3 regions of the Pseudomonas sp. HN11 genome follow, and region 2 is predicted to be linked to each of the others. Evidence: predicted binding sites of a transcription regulator. Region 2 holds the regulator's gene; each other region holds the start of a gene.

Region 1 (4,243 bases), 410 kb from region 2:
ATCTTCATCACCGACGCTGTGACATCCCTGGATATCGCCGTAGCTGTCCTATATATCCTTGTCATCATGATCGCCATGAGAAATTTTTCTGCTTATGGAATCAAAGTTTTGTCACTCACATGCGCCTGCCTTACCTTGATCGCTTTTTTTATTTCGCATAATAATTTTCTCTGCACGGCGTTTGCACGATGCTTGGTTAGCTTAATTGCTATCGCGATTGCGGGGGGGCTAGCCATAAAGACCAATAAATTTAGCGACGAACTACAAGCGCACTTAAAGTTACTCGCACAAACACACGATGCAATCATTATATGCGCACTCGATGGTTCAATTAGCAGCTGGAACCTTGGAGCGCAGGCACTCTACGGTTGGAACGAAGATGAGGTTAAAGAACGCAATTGCTGGGACTTACTCAATACTCGCTCATCCCTGCCCTTACAAGCCATAAAAGACGAGCTCTTAATTAACGGTTGCTGGGAAGGCGAGTTGACGGAAATAACACGCATGGGCAAGGAGGTTATCATCTTGAGTCGCTGGTCATTGTACAAAGATCATTGCGATCGTCCCCAAGCGATTCTTGCCAGCAATAATGACATAACTGACGTCCGCCGAGCTGAAGAAGAACTACATCGCTCCCAGACCGAATTAGCGCACGTGAGCCGTTTGACCATGCTCGGCGAACTGGGTACTTCTATCGCTCATGAGGTTAACCAGCCATTGGCAACAATAATCACGAATGCAGACGCTGCGTTAAGGTGGCTAAGGCAAACCAAGCCAGATCTCAATGAAGTTCAAGTTTCAATAGAGCAAGTATCTAGCAATGCCAGAAGAGCCAGTGAAGTGATCCACCGCATTCGCGCTTGGACGCGTAAAAGCGTACCCAAATACGATTTATTAGATATTGAAGTCGTATTGACTGAGTCCCTGATGCTACTTAACCGTGAAATCTATCGTCACCGAATCAACGTCAATAGAGTCTTGGAAGGGCTACCCTTATATGTCTTAGGAGATTCGGTCCAACTCCAACAGGTCATAATAAATTTGATCATGAATAGCATACAGTCGATTGAATCCGGTAATAGCAATGTACGTGAAATTCATGTGCGAACTCGACAATTAGATAAAAATATAGTTGTGGAAATCGAAGACAGTGGAACGGGAATAGATGAAGAAGATCAATCCGTTCTCTTTGATGCTTTTTTTACAACAAAAGAAAACGGCATGGGCATAGGTTTGTGCATCTGCCGTTCGATTATTGAAGCTCATAATGGAAAAATATGGGCTGAAGGTAAAGAAGGGCAAGGAGCTAAATTGTGCTTTATTTTGCCTACACTGAAATAGGAACCATACAACATGACTGACTCATGCGTATTTATTGTAGATGATGATCAAGCATTTTGCGACGCTTTGAGCAGCCTTCTACGTTCTGTGGGTTTGAAAACAAAGTGCTTTTCTTCGCCACGAGAATTTATGTTAATTTCTCGCCCGAATATTTCGAGCTGTTTAATTCTGGATGTACGATTAAAGGGAATGAGCGGCCTCGATTTTCAAGCTCACTTAAATGAACTCAAAGATTGCATTCCGGTGATCATTATAACGGCCCATGGTGACATTGCTATGAGTGTGAGGGCAATGAGGGCAGGCGCCCTTAATTTTCTGACTAAACCATTCCGTGATCAGGATATTTTAGACGCTGTGATGGAGGCGCTTGAACAAGATCGTCGGCGCCGTACACGCGAACAATGCACCACCAATTTATGTGAGCGTTTTAAGACGTTGACCTCAAGAGAACAACAAGTTATGTCTATGGCCACTGCCGGCTTGATGAATAAACACATAGCCGGAAATCTCGAACTCAGTGAGTTCACCGTAAAAATACACCGCCGATCTGTAATGAAAAAAATGCAAGCAAAGTCTTTTGCCGAATTAGTTCGGATGGCACAAAACTTATCCCTAAGCTGCAAAAGTTAAATATTTTGTTGCTCGATGTACGCTAAAGAATAATGAAATGCGCCCCCTGCCCTGCCAAGCTATATAATATATTTTTTAAATCAGGTGCAAAATTGATCACTGTTAAATTTAAAAACGACAACCGCCCTCAATATAATTGAACACATTAAAAATAAGAGGGCATACAATCTGAAATCACCTCCAATTAAACGCAACTTCCGTACAAATAGGCTCTACTCTATGATATTCACCAATAGCGATTGATTAAAAGACGAATTATTTTTATAAATTTTCGCATCATGGCGAAAAATTTAATTATTGGCAATATTTCGGCCATCTCTTTTAAATAATCATTAATTAAAGACCAAAAAATTACAAACCACAACGTTAAAGCCAATCAACTTCACCATTCTACTTCTTAACTTACCTATAATGCTAAAGATCTAATTATTAGCACCATGGTGCTAGTCGGTCACCTTAACGTAGTGCTGACCATTAGGTCACGCTCACTTATCGTCACTCCAGAATCGATTTGATTGGCCGTTAGCCACTCTGTCGATTTAACCGTAGATGGTAGGGTCAATAGTCGCCCCAAATGGAGATTTAACGTGTTATTGAGAAAGCTCACCATAGGAAAGCGTGCCGCCGTTGGGTTCGGCGCTATTACGTTAATTTTATTATTGACCGGGCTATTTTGCCTTTCGCGCATGGCCGAGTTGAACAAGATGACAAAGCATATCAATGATCATTGGCTATCTGGCATGACGATCCTGCAAAAGTTCAGTAGTCAGGTCGGGGTCTTACGAATTGAAAGCGTTCGAATCCGCTCCAATGATGCTGCTCAGTTACGATCAAAGAGTGAGGAACTGATCGCTCAATCCAGGGCCAATTTAGTGAGTGAATTAGAACGGTATAAATTACGAAATTCTGGAGCAGAAAATCTCGCGTTGGTGGAGTATCTGGAAAAAGATTTAACAACTTATCTTCGCTTCTTGGATCAACTGCTATTGTCGCTCAAAACTGGTCCACTCAGTCCCGAAGAATCCTTAACGCTTGGCACGGGGCTCGCGGACTCCGGAAGATCAATGGGCGAGCATTTAACAGAGTTGCTGAAGCTAAATCAGGCAGGTGTAACGAGAGCTACCGAAGAGACTCAAGAGCTTTACGGGCGAGCAGTTACAATAGTTTTTATCGTCTTGGGAATAGCCTCGCTACTCACAATTGCGTTGGCATGGATGCTGACGAATAGCATTGTCTTACCAATCAATCAAGCGCTGGACGCCGCAAAATCCATCGCGGCTGGAAGACTTAACATACGCTTAGAGCCACGCGGCAATGACGAACCAGCTATGCTCTTATTTGCAATGCGCGACATGCAGCAATACTTACTCATGACCATAGGCCTCATTGGCACTTCAGCTGATCAATTAGCCACCGCTTCTGAACAAATGAGTGTGATCATGGGGGAAAGCAATCGCGGGTTGCAACAACAGAGCAGCGAAATTGAACAAGCAGCTACCGCTGTTACCCAAATGAGTGCGGCTGTGGATGAGGTTGCTAGCAATGCTGTATCTACTTCGGAGCTTTCTCAAGAGTCAGACAAAGAAATGCAGGACGGGCATAAACAAATTTTAGAAATTGTTGAGTATATTCAAACACTGAACCATGAGGTCTCTAATGCCTCCGCTCAAGCTAATGAATTGGCAGACCAGGCGCGCGGCATCACTAGGGTTTTGGAAGTCATTCGTAGTATTGCTGAACAAACCAATTTGTTGGCACTCAATGCAGCGATCGAGGCCGCGAGGGCCGGCGAAGCAGGCCGTGGCTTTGCGGTGGTTGCCGACGAGGTTCGTTCACTCTCGCTACGTACACGAGACTCCACTCAAGAAATACAATCAATCATTCTCAACATTCAGGGCAGCACCATGGAGACTGTGGAATCTCTCCAACTCAGCGCATCCCACGCAAATCAGACACTAAAGCGTGCGTTAACGGTGAATACCGCTCTCGAGCGAATTTCCAGTGCAGTTTCATTAATCAAAGATCGTAATCTTATGATTGCAAGTGCATCAGAGCAGCAAGCGACTGTAGCCCGGGAGCTGGACCACAGTCTTATCAAGATTAGGGATTTATCAAGCCATTCCGCAACAAGTGCGGATCAGACCTCCGAAGCCAGTCTAGAACTATCTAAGTTAGCAATAGAATTAAAGAAAACGATTTCTCGCTTCTCAATCTGACTTCTTTGGTCTTTCTTTTTATTATAGAGTCTGTTGGTCAAGATCCGCCTGAACAC
Region 2 (4,243 bases):
TTGGCGAGATGTTTTTGTGGATCTTTTTCCGAGAGGATCGCTTCGCGGTCATGTTCGATACCGGCAAAACGGTCTACCTGGCCTGCCATAAGCACCAATTTGAGCAAGTTGCTTTCCACTTCGGTGACCAACTGGGTCACACGCTTGATCACCTGGCCGGTGAGGTCCTGGTAATCCTGGGCGAGCAGAATGTCGTTGAGGTTGCTGGAAACCGTACGGTTTTCCTGCTCGCTGCGTGACAAGAACCCTTCGACCCGACGCGCCAATTCACGAAACTCTTCAGCGCCCACTTCGCGGCGCATGAAACGCCCCCAGTCGTTGCTCAGGGCCTGGGCTTCGTTGGCCATACCGTTGACCAGGGGCGTGGCGTTTTCCACCAGGTCCATGGTGCGGTTGGCCGCCGCCTCAGTCAGCCTGACCACATAGGACAGGCGTTCGGTGGCGTCGGTGATTTGCGAAATTTCTTCGGCCTGGGGCATATGTGGGTCAATCTGGAAATTGACGATCGCACTGTGCAGCTCGCGTGTGAGCTTGCCCACTTCCTGATACAGGCCGCGGTCACGGGTCTGGTTGAGCTCATGGATCAACTGCACCGCGTCGCCGAACTGGCCTTTTTCAAGGCTGTCGACCAACTGGTGAGCATGCTTTTTCAGGGTCGACTCAAAGTCTCCCTGTGACGTTTCTTTATGCTCCATAGCTCCCCCGCGATGGCATTAGCCGTGGATGCGTTCGAAGATTTTTTCGATCTTCTCTTTCAAGGCCAATGCAGTGAATGGTTTGACCACGTAACCGTTGACCCCCGCTTGGGCGGCTTCGATGATCTGCTCACGCTTGGCTTCGGCGGTTACCATCAGCACAGGCAGGCTGCGCAGTTTTTCGTCGGCGCGCACGTGGCGCAGCAAGTCGATACCGGTCATGCCCGGCATGTTCCAGTCTGTTACCAGAAAGTCGATGCTCCCGCTGTTGAGGATCGGAATCGCCGTAATGCCGTCATCCGCCTCGACCGTGTTAGTGAACCCAAGGTCACGCAACAGGTTTTTTATGATCCGCCGCATCGTTGAGAAGTCATCAACGATGAGGATTTTCATGTTCTTGTCCAATTCGACCTCCAAGCAGTCTTAAACGCGCCCAGCACCTGGACGCGCCATTTCAATCAACAGGCATTACACAAAAAGGACTGCCAGGGGCACCACGGGCCTAACCCGCGAAGGCTGGTTGCCCTCGCGGTTTCGTCTGCAGTGTCCCCACACTGCCTGTCAGCGCGCTCGCCACTCTCCCAAACGCCCCCGCAAGCGGGCTGCGCACTGGCTGTGCAACTGGCTGACCCGCGACTCGCTGACCCCCAGGACCTCACCGATTTCCTTGAGGTTCAGCTCTTCGTCGTAGTACAGCGCCAACACCAGTCGCTCACGCTCCGGCAAATTGGCAATCGCGTCCGCCAACGCCCCCTGGAAACGCTCATCTTCCAGGTCACGCGATGGCTCCATATGAGCGCTCGCGCCGTCCTCGTGCAGCCCTTCGTGTTCGCCGTCCTGCAGCAGGTCGTCGAAACTGAACAGGCGACTGCCCAAGGTATCGTTCAAAATCCCGTAGTAATCGTCGAGACTCAATTGGAGTTCGGCCGCAACTTCGTGATCTTTAGCGTCGCGACCGGTTTTTGCTTCAATTGCGCGAATTGCGTCACTGACCATGCGCGTATTGCGATGCACCGAGCGCGGCGCCCAGTCACCTTTACGCACCTCATCGAGCATTGCGCCACGTATGCGGATACCCGCATACGTCTCGAAACTCGCACCCTTGCTCGCGTCGTATTTGGTCGACACTTCGAGCAGGCCGATCATACCCGCCTGGATCAAGTCTTCGACCTGGACGCTGGCGGGCAGACGTGCCAGCAGGTGATAGGCAATGCGCTTGACCAAGGGCGCGTAGCGCTCGATCAACTCGCCCTGACTGTCACGGGCAGACTTCTTGTACGCGTTGTAGCCAGTCGCTGTCATAGCACGGGTCCTGCGCTCGTCTGATGCACCAATCGCTCGACGAAAAACTCCAGATGCCCCCGCGGGTTGGCGGGCAACGGCCAGGTATCGACCTTCTGGGCAATAGCCTTGAACGCCAGTGCGCATTTGGAACGAGGGAACGCTTCGTAGACTGCACGCTGCTTTTGCACAGCCTTGCGCACACACTCGTCGTAGGGAACTGCGCCGACGTATTGTAAGGCGACATCGAGGAAGCGATCCGTGACCTTGGTCAACTTGGCGAACAGGTTGCGCCCTTCCTGCGGGCTCTGGGCCATGTTGGCCAGGACGCGGAAGCGGTTCATGCCGTAATCACGGTTAAGCAGTTTGATCAGGGCGTAGGCGTCGGTGATCGAGGTGGGTTCATCGCAGACCACCAGCAACACTTCCTGCGCGGCGCGCACGAAGCTGACCACGGACTCGCCAATCCCGGCGGCGGTGTCGATCACCAGCACGTCGAGGTTGTCGCCGATATCACTGAAGGCCTGGATCAGGCCGGCATGCTGCGCCGGGCTCAGGTGCACCATGCTCTGGGTGCCGGAGGCGGCCGGCACGATGCGGATGCCACCGGGGCCCTGCAGCAGCACATCGCGCAGCTCACAGCGGCCTTCGATCACATCGGCAAGTGTATGTTTGGGCGTCAGCCCCAGCAGAACGTCGACGTTCGCCAGCCCCAGGTCAGCATCCAGCAGCATGACGCGACGGCCAAGCTCTGCCAGGGCCAGGGACAAATTCACTGACACGTTAGTTTTCCCGACGCCACCTTTGCCGCCGGTCACCGCGATCACCTGTACGGGATGCATGCTGCCCATTTTATTTCTTTACCTTGTCTTGCTTAGACGCAGGCTACATGGCTTGGCCGCGTGAATCGCTTGCAGACCATCGATGTAGATACATTTCACGGTGTTCATGCCGCCCTCAACCTACCCGCTTCGCCGGGTTGTGGTACAGGTCGGCGAACATATCGGCCATCGCTTCCTCGCTAGGCTCGTCTTGCATTTGCACGCTGACTGCACGGCTGACCAACTGATGACGGCGCGGCAGATGCAGATCATCCGGGATCCGCGGCCCGTCGGTCAGGTAGGCGACCGGCAATTCATGACTGATGGCCAGGCTCAGCACCTCGCCCAGGCTCGCGGTTTCATCGAGCTTGGTGAGGATGCAACCGGCCAGGCCGCAGCGTTTGTAGCTGTGATACGCAGCGGTAAGAACCTGTTTCTGGCTGGTGGTTGCAAGCACCAGGTAATTTTTCGACTTGATGCCACGCCCGGCGAGGCTTTCCAGCTGCATGCGCAACGCCGGATCGCTGGCTTGCAGGCCGGCAGTATCGATCAATACCACGCGTTTGCGCAGCAGCGGGTCGAGGGCGTTGGCCAGGGACTGGCCCGGGTCGACATGGGTCACCGACACATTGAGGATCCGGCCCAGGGTCTTGAGCTGTTCCTGGGCACCGATACGGTAGCTGTCCATGCTCACCAGCGCGATACTCGAAGCGCCGTACTTGAGCACGTAGCGCGCGGCCAGCTTGGCCAGGGTGGTGGTTTTACCCATGCCGGCAGGGCCGACCATGGCGATCACACCGCCCTCTTCCAGGGGTTCGATTTCCGGCGTGACGATCATCCGCGCCAAGTGGGCCAGCAACATGCGCCAGGCCTGGCGAGGCTCTTCGATTTCGGTGGTCAGGGCCAGCAGGTCGCGGGACAACGGGCCGGACAGGCCGATGCGCTGCAGGCGACGCCACAGGTTGGCCTGTTGCGGCTTGCTGCCTTGCAACTGGTTCCACGCCAGCGAGCCCAACTGCACTTCCAGCAGTTCACGCAGGCCGTTGAGTTCAAAGCGCATCGAATCGAACACACGCTGGTCAACCGCAGGCGCCGGGGCTGGCGCAGCAGGACGCGGCGGTTCTTTGAACGTCGGTTCCACCAGCGGCTCCGCAGCGGTCAGCGGCAGGCCGGCAAACAATTGGCGATTGGTGGTGGCATCGCTGTCGCCACGCATGCTCAGTTCAGCCTGGGCCGATACGATGCGCGAAGCGGTCTTGCGCAGCTCGTCTTCGAGTTCCATGTTCGGCACACGCGGCGCCAGGGCCTGGGGGGTGTAATCCAGGGCAGCCGTCAGCTCGACACCGCCGGCAATACGACGGTTGCCGATAATCGCGGCGTCGGCGCCCAGCTCATCACGAACCAGTTTCATGGCCTGACGCATATCGGCGGCGAAAAAACGCTTCA
Region 3 (4,243 bases), 1.5 Mb from region 2:
ATGGTTGCATCGACATACAACCCAGCCCTGCGCATGCGCGTTGAAGATTGCCTGACGGCTGGGTTCAGCAGTACCTGCGCTGCCAGCAGTGGAACATTTGTCATGTTCCCCGCCTGGCTGATGCATTCAGTGCGACGTTATGACGGCACGCGGCCACGGATCTCCATCGCGTTTAACTTCGGCACGTGAGTGCAGGGGCGCTACGGATGAAACCTGCGTCCCAAGGCATCCAACCGCACCGCAATCGGCGGCAGCCGCTCGCTGCTGCGCGCCAGGGTTTGCACATCGTCGGCGGTGCTTTGCGCAATGCTCTGTACCGACTGCAAGCGCCCAACGATCTCCAGGTTCGCCGCGGTCTGCTCGCGGGTGGTGGTCACGATCTGCCCGTTCAGGTCGTCGATGTGGGCGATATCGTTGCCCACTGCGCGCAGCATGTCGACGGCCACCTGGCTGTCTTCCACGCAGCGCTCCACGCCTTGGCGGCTGTCGTGCATGGCTTCCACGGCCTGGCGACTGCCTTGTTGCAGGCTTTCGATGATGGTCTTGATTTCCTGGGTGGACGCCGCCGTGCGCTGCGCCAGGTTGCGTACTTCGTCCGCGACCACGGCGAAGCCGCGGCCTTGCTCGCCGGCGCGAGCGGCTTCGATGGCGGCGTTGAGGGCAAGCAGGTTGGTCTGGTTGGCGATGCTGCTGATCACGTCGAGCACGGTACCGATCTGCTCCGTTTGCACGGCCAGGCCTTGCACGGTTTCATGGGTGCCGTTGAGGCGTGAGGCCAGCTGGGTGATTTCCTGCTGGGCGCGGCCGACGCTTTCCTGGCCGCGCAGGATCTGTTGGCTGGCTTTGCCGGCGTGATCCACCGCTTGCTCGACGTGCACGGCGATGTGGCCCATCGCGTGTTCCATGCGCTGCATCGACCCGGTCATCTGAGTGATCTCCGCCAATTGGTGCCGAGCGCCTTTTTCCAGGGTGCCGCTCGCGCTGGCCAACTCCTGTCCGAGTTGGCCAAGGCCGTGGGAGTCGCGGGCGACGCCGTCGATCAGGTGGGTGATCTGTTGCAGGAAGTGATCGAAACGCTTGGCCAACGATACATGCGCCTTGCCTTCACCTTGTGCGGTTTGCGCGCTGAATTGGGAGGTGACCGCGAGCATTTTCTCTAGCATTTCCTGACTTTCGACCGCTTCGGCCTGGCTGTGTACGGCGAGGTAAAGCAGGGCGACGGTTTCCATCACTACGTAGAAGGCGTGGACGAACACCATGGTCCATCCGCCGTGGTGCTCCATCACAAACACCGGGAAACCTTGATGTTGCAGGGCATGGAACACCACGTGATGCACGGCGATGGTCACCGCTGCGACCAGGATCGGCAGCCAGTCGCGATAAAACGTCAGCACCGCCAATAGCGCGAAGATCCCAAAGTGCGCTTCGATGACGCCGTGGGCCTGGTTGATATGCAGCGCCGCCATGACCATCAGGCCGGCGCCGAGGACGCAACGCATGACACGGGTGCCGCCTATCGCACGGTACAGCGCGGTGAGCACCACGCTGGTACCGCCACCAATAATGATGGCTTGCATCAAGGTGCCATGCCAGAACGCCAGGCCCAGGGAAAACAGGAACATCAGCCAGACTAACGCCAGCATGATGCGGTCGGCTTTACGATAGTGCTCAAAAAAACGCGCGCGGGTGGGCATTCACACTTACTCCATGTGGTCTGGCCGAATCAAAGTGAGGGCAGGGTGGAGCGAATCAGGATTCTTGGTTTTTTATTGGATTCAGTAATGCCAAACGGTTATCGGCATCAGGGGGCGGGACTTGAGGGGCGGCTACCCGGGCGGGTAGCCGTTGATCGGATCGCGATCAGAAGCTGTATTTGGCGGTCAGCATCATGTTGCGTGGGGCGCCGTACGAATCACCGCCATAGCTCACGGAGTTGGAGATGGACTGGTAGTAGCGACGGTCAAAGATGTTGTTTGCATTGAGTTGCAGATCAAGGTGCTGGTTGACCTGGTAACCAGCCATCAGGTCGGTGACGGCGTAGGCGCCTTGCTTGAGCCGGTAGGTGCTGCCGTCTGCGACTTTGAAGTCGTTGTACATGCGGCTCTGCCAGGAGACGTTGCCGCCCACGCGGAGTTTTTCCAGCGCGCCCTGGAAGTGGTAGTGGGTGGTCAGTTTGAATAGGTGTTCCGGGGTGTCGGTGTCGAACTGCTTGTTGACCTTCTGTGGGTTGGCCTCATCCTTGATGGTGTGCGTACGGGCGTAGGTGTAGCCACCTGCGACCTGCCATTGCTCGGTCAGGGCGCCTTGCAATTCGAAGTCGATACCCTGGCTGCGGATCTCGCCCGAGGCTTGCGAGCAAGATGCTTGTGGGCAGTTTGGCACCGTTATACCCACTGCACGGTTTTCCTGATCGACGCGGAACAGCGCCACGCTCGCATTCAGCGCGCCACCCAGGTATTCACCCTTGATCCCCACCTCATAGTTCTTGCCTACAATTGGCTTGAGCGGTGTGCCGGAGGTGTCTTTTTCGCTCTGTGGCGTGAAGATGTCGCTGTAGCTGATATAGACCGAGTGGTGGTCGTCCAGGTCATAGATCAGGCCCGCGTAGCGCGTGAGGTTGCGGGTGACCTTGTAGTCACCGGTGTCACTGCCGCGGGCATCGTAGTCATACCAGTCCAGGCGTCCGCCGAGGATCAGCTTCAACGGGTCGGCCAGGTTCAGACGCGTGGTGACGTAGACCCCATCCTGGGTGGTGACGTCACGGTCATTGGTGGTGTGGACGAAGTCGGGTTTGCCCGCCGTGAGTGGCCAATTCAGGTTGTACGGGCTGTAGTTGTGGGTGGTCATGTCATAGATGCGCCGGCTGGCGCCCACCACCAGTTCGTGGGTACGCCCGAATGCCTGAAAGGGACCGCTGGCAAAGGCGTCGACACCTGCCTGGTTCTCGTCGTAGGCCGCCTGGTAGACCGTACGCGCCAGTGTGTTGGCGGTCCAGCGTGACTGGTAGGAACCTGAGAACAATGCGTTCTGCTCGGCGTAGTTGGCGTTGACTTGCAGCTTCCAGTCGTTGGCCAGTTGCTGACGCAGCTCGGCGAATACGGTGTTGATCTCCTGGTCCTTATTCTCCCAGTCGGTCCCAGGGTTGTAGGAGCGCGGCAGGTCCAGATGGTGACCATCCAGACCCACCATCGACGAGCCCCAGAAATAATTGGTCTTGTCTTTCTGGTTGGAGAAACCGAGGGTCAGGGTGGTGTCTTCGCTCAGGTCGGCTTCGGTGACGGCGTAGAACAGGCCGTGATATTCCTCGGCGTTGTCGATAAAACTGTTGGCGTCGCGATAAGACGTGACAACCCGGCCGCGCCAGGTGCCGCTGTCGTTGAGGGGGCTGGAGGCGTCGAGTTCGCCACGGTAGTCATCCCAACTGCCGGCAGCGCCGGTGAGGGTGACTTTCTGCTCGTCCAGTGGGCGTTTGCGTACCAGATTGATGGCCGCCGAAGGGTTGCCCGCACCGGTCACCAACCCGGTGGCTCCGCGCACGACTTCGACGCGATCGAACATCGCCAGGTTCGGCTGCGCGCCCACGGATACGCCGTTATAGCCGCTGGGGATGCCGTCGGTTGTCGATGTCGAAACCGCGCGACGTGTAGGACTGTCGCCCTGGGCCGCTGGAGAAGTTAAGGAACAACCCGGGCGTGGCCTTGACCACATCATTGATGCTGGTCATCGCTTGGTCATCCATGCGCTGACGCGTAATGACAGTCACGGCCTGCGGTGTTTCACGCATGGTCAATGGCAGCTTGGTCGCGGTTTTCATCGCGCCGGTTGTGTAGGACTGCGTGCCTTCGGTGGTTTCGCCCAGTTGCTCTTCCCCGAAGATTTGCGTGGCGCCCAGTTCAAGGGTGGTGGTCGGTGCCTGGCCATCGTCGGCAAAGACCGCAGGTGAACTTGCGAGACAGACAGCCAACGCCATCAGACTGGGTAAAAAACCTTTGGCGCCGTGTTGTTGCATAGACATGGAACTGACTCTCCCCGAATACCGTCCCTGGCGAATAATAAAGATGTTGATAATTATTCGCATCAGTGTGGCAGATTGTGTTCGAGCGAAAAAGTCTTCAGGGAGAATTAGTTAACGAAATTTTCACCTTTTAGAAGAGGGGTTTTGTCATAACGGGCGGGGAGCGGGGCGCAAATCCTTGTGTTGCGCCCCGGGGTTTGGGCTAGTGTGAGGATTGCGTTTTTTCAG

What was found. The regulator FliA, encoded in region 2, starts transcription of late flagellar genes. The targets are predictions, from matches to a motif close to CTAAAGTTTNNNNNNNNNNNGCCGNTAA.
Region 1: a site for FliA is predicted at 2,470-2,497, ahead of LVW35_RS18370 (methyl-accepting chemotaxis protein). Genes of this name have one in related genera too.
Region 3: a site for FliA is predicted at 1,793-1,820, ahead of LVW35_RS28975 (methyl-accepting chemotaxis protein). Genes of this name have one in related genera too.

What each region holds. Positions count from the first base shown of each region.
Region 1 covers NZ_CP089985.1:4,066,338-4,070,580, forward strand. Annotated here, with positions in the region: gene LVW35_RS18360 (PAS domain-containing sensor histidine kinase) at 1-1,341, shown strand, start outside; gene LVW35_RS18365 (response regulator transcription factor) at 1,354-1,971, shown strand; gene LVW35_RS18370 (methyl-accepting chemotaxis protein) at 2,559-4,187, shown strand.
Region 2 covers NZ_CP089985.1:4,479,288-4,483,530, forward strand. Annotated here, with positions in the region: gene LVW35_RS20345 (protein phosphatase CheZ) at 1-695, opposite strand, end outside; gene LVW35_RS20350 (chemotaxis response regulator CheY) at 714-1,088, opposite strand; gene fliA (RNA polymerase sigma factor FliA) at 1,257-1,997, opposite strand; gene fleN (flagellar synthesis regulator FleN) at 1,994-2,827, opposite strand; gene flhF (flagellar biosynthesis protein FlhF) at 2,934-4,243, opposite strand, start outside.
Region 3 covers NZ_CP089985.1:3,013,154-3,017,396, forward strand. Annotated here, with positions in the region: gene LVW35_RS13630 (TIGR02466 family protein) at 1-189, shown strand, start outside; gene LVW35_RS28975 (methyl-accepting chemotaxis protein) at 201-1,694, opposite strand; partial or broken gene LVW35_RS13640 (TonB-dependent siderophore receptor) at 1,861-4,015, opposite strand; gene LVW35_RS13645 (cytochrome P460 family protein) at 4,240-4,243, opposite strand, start outside.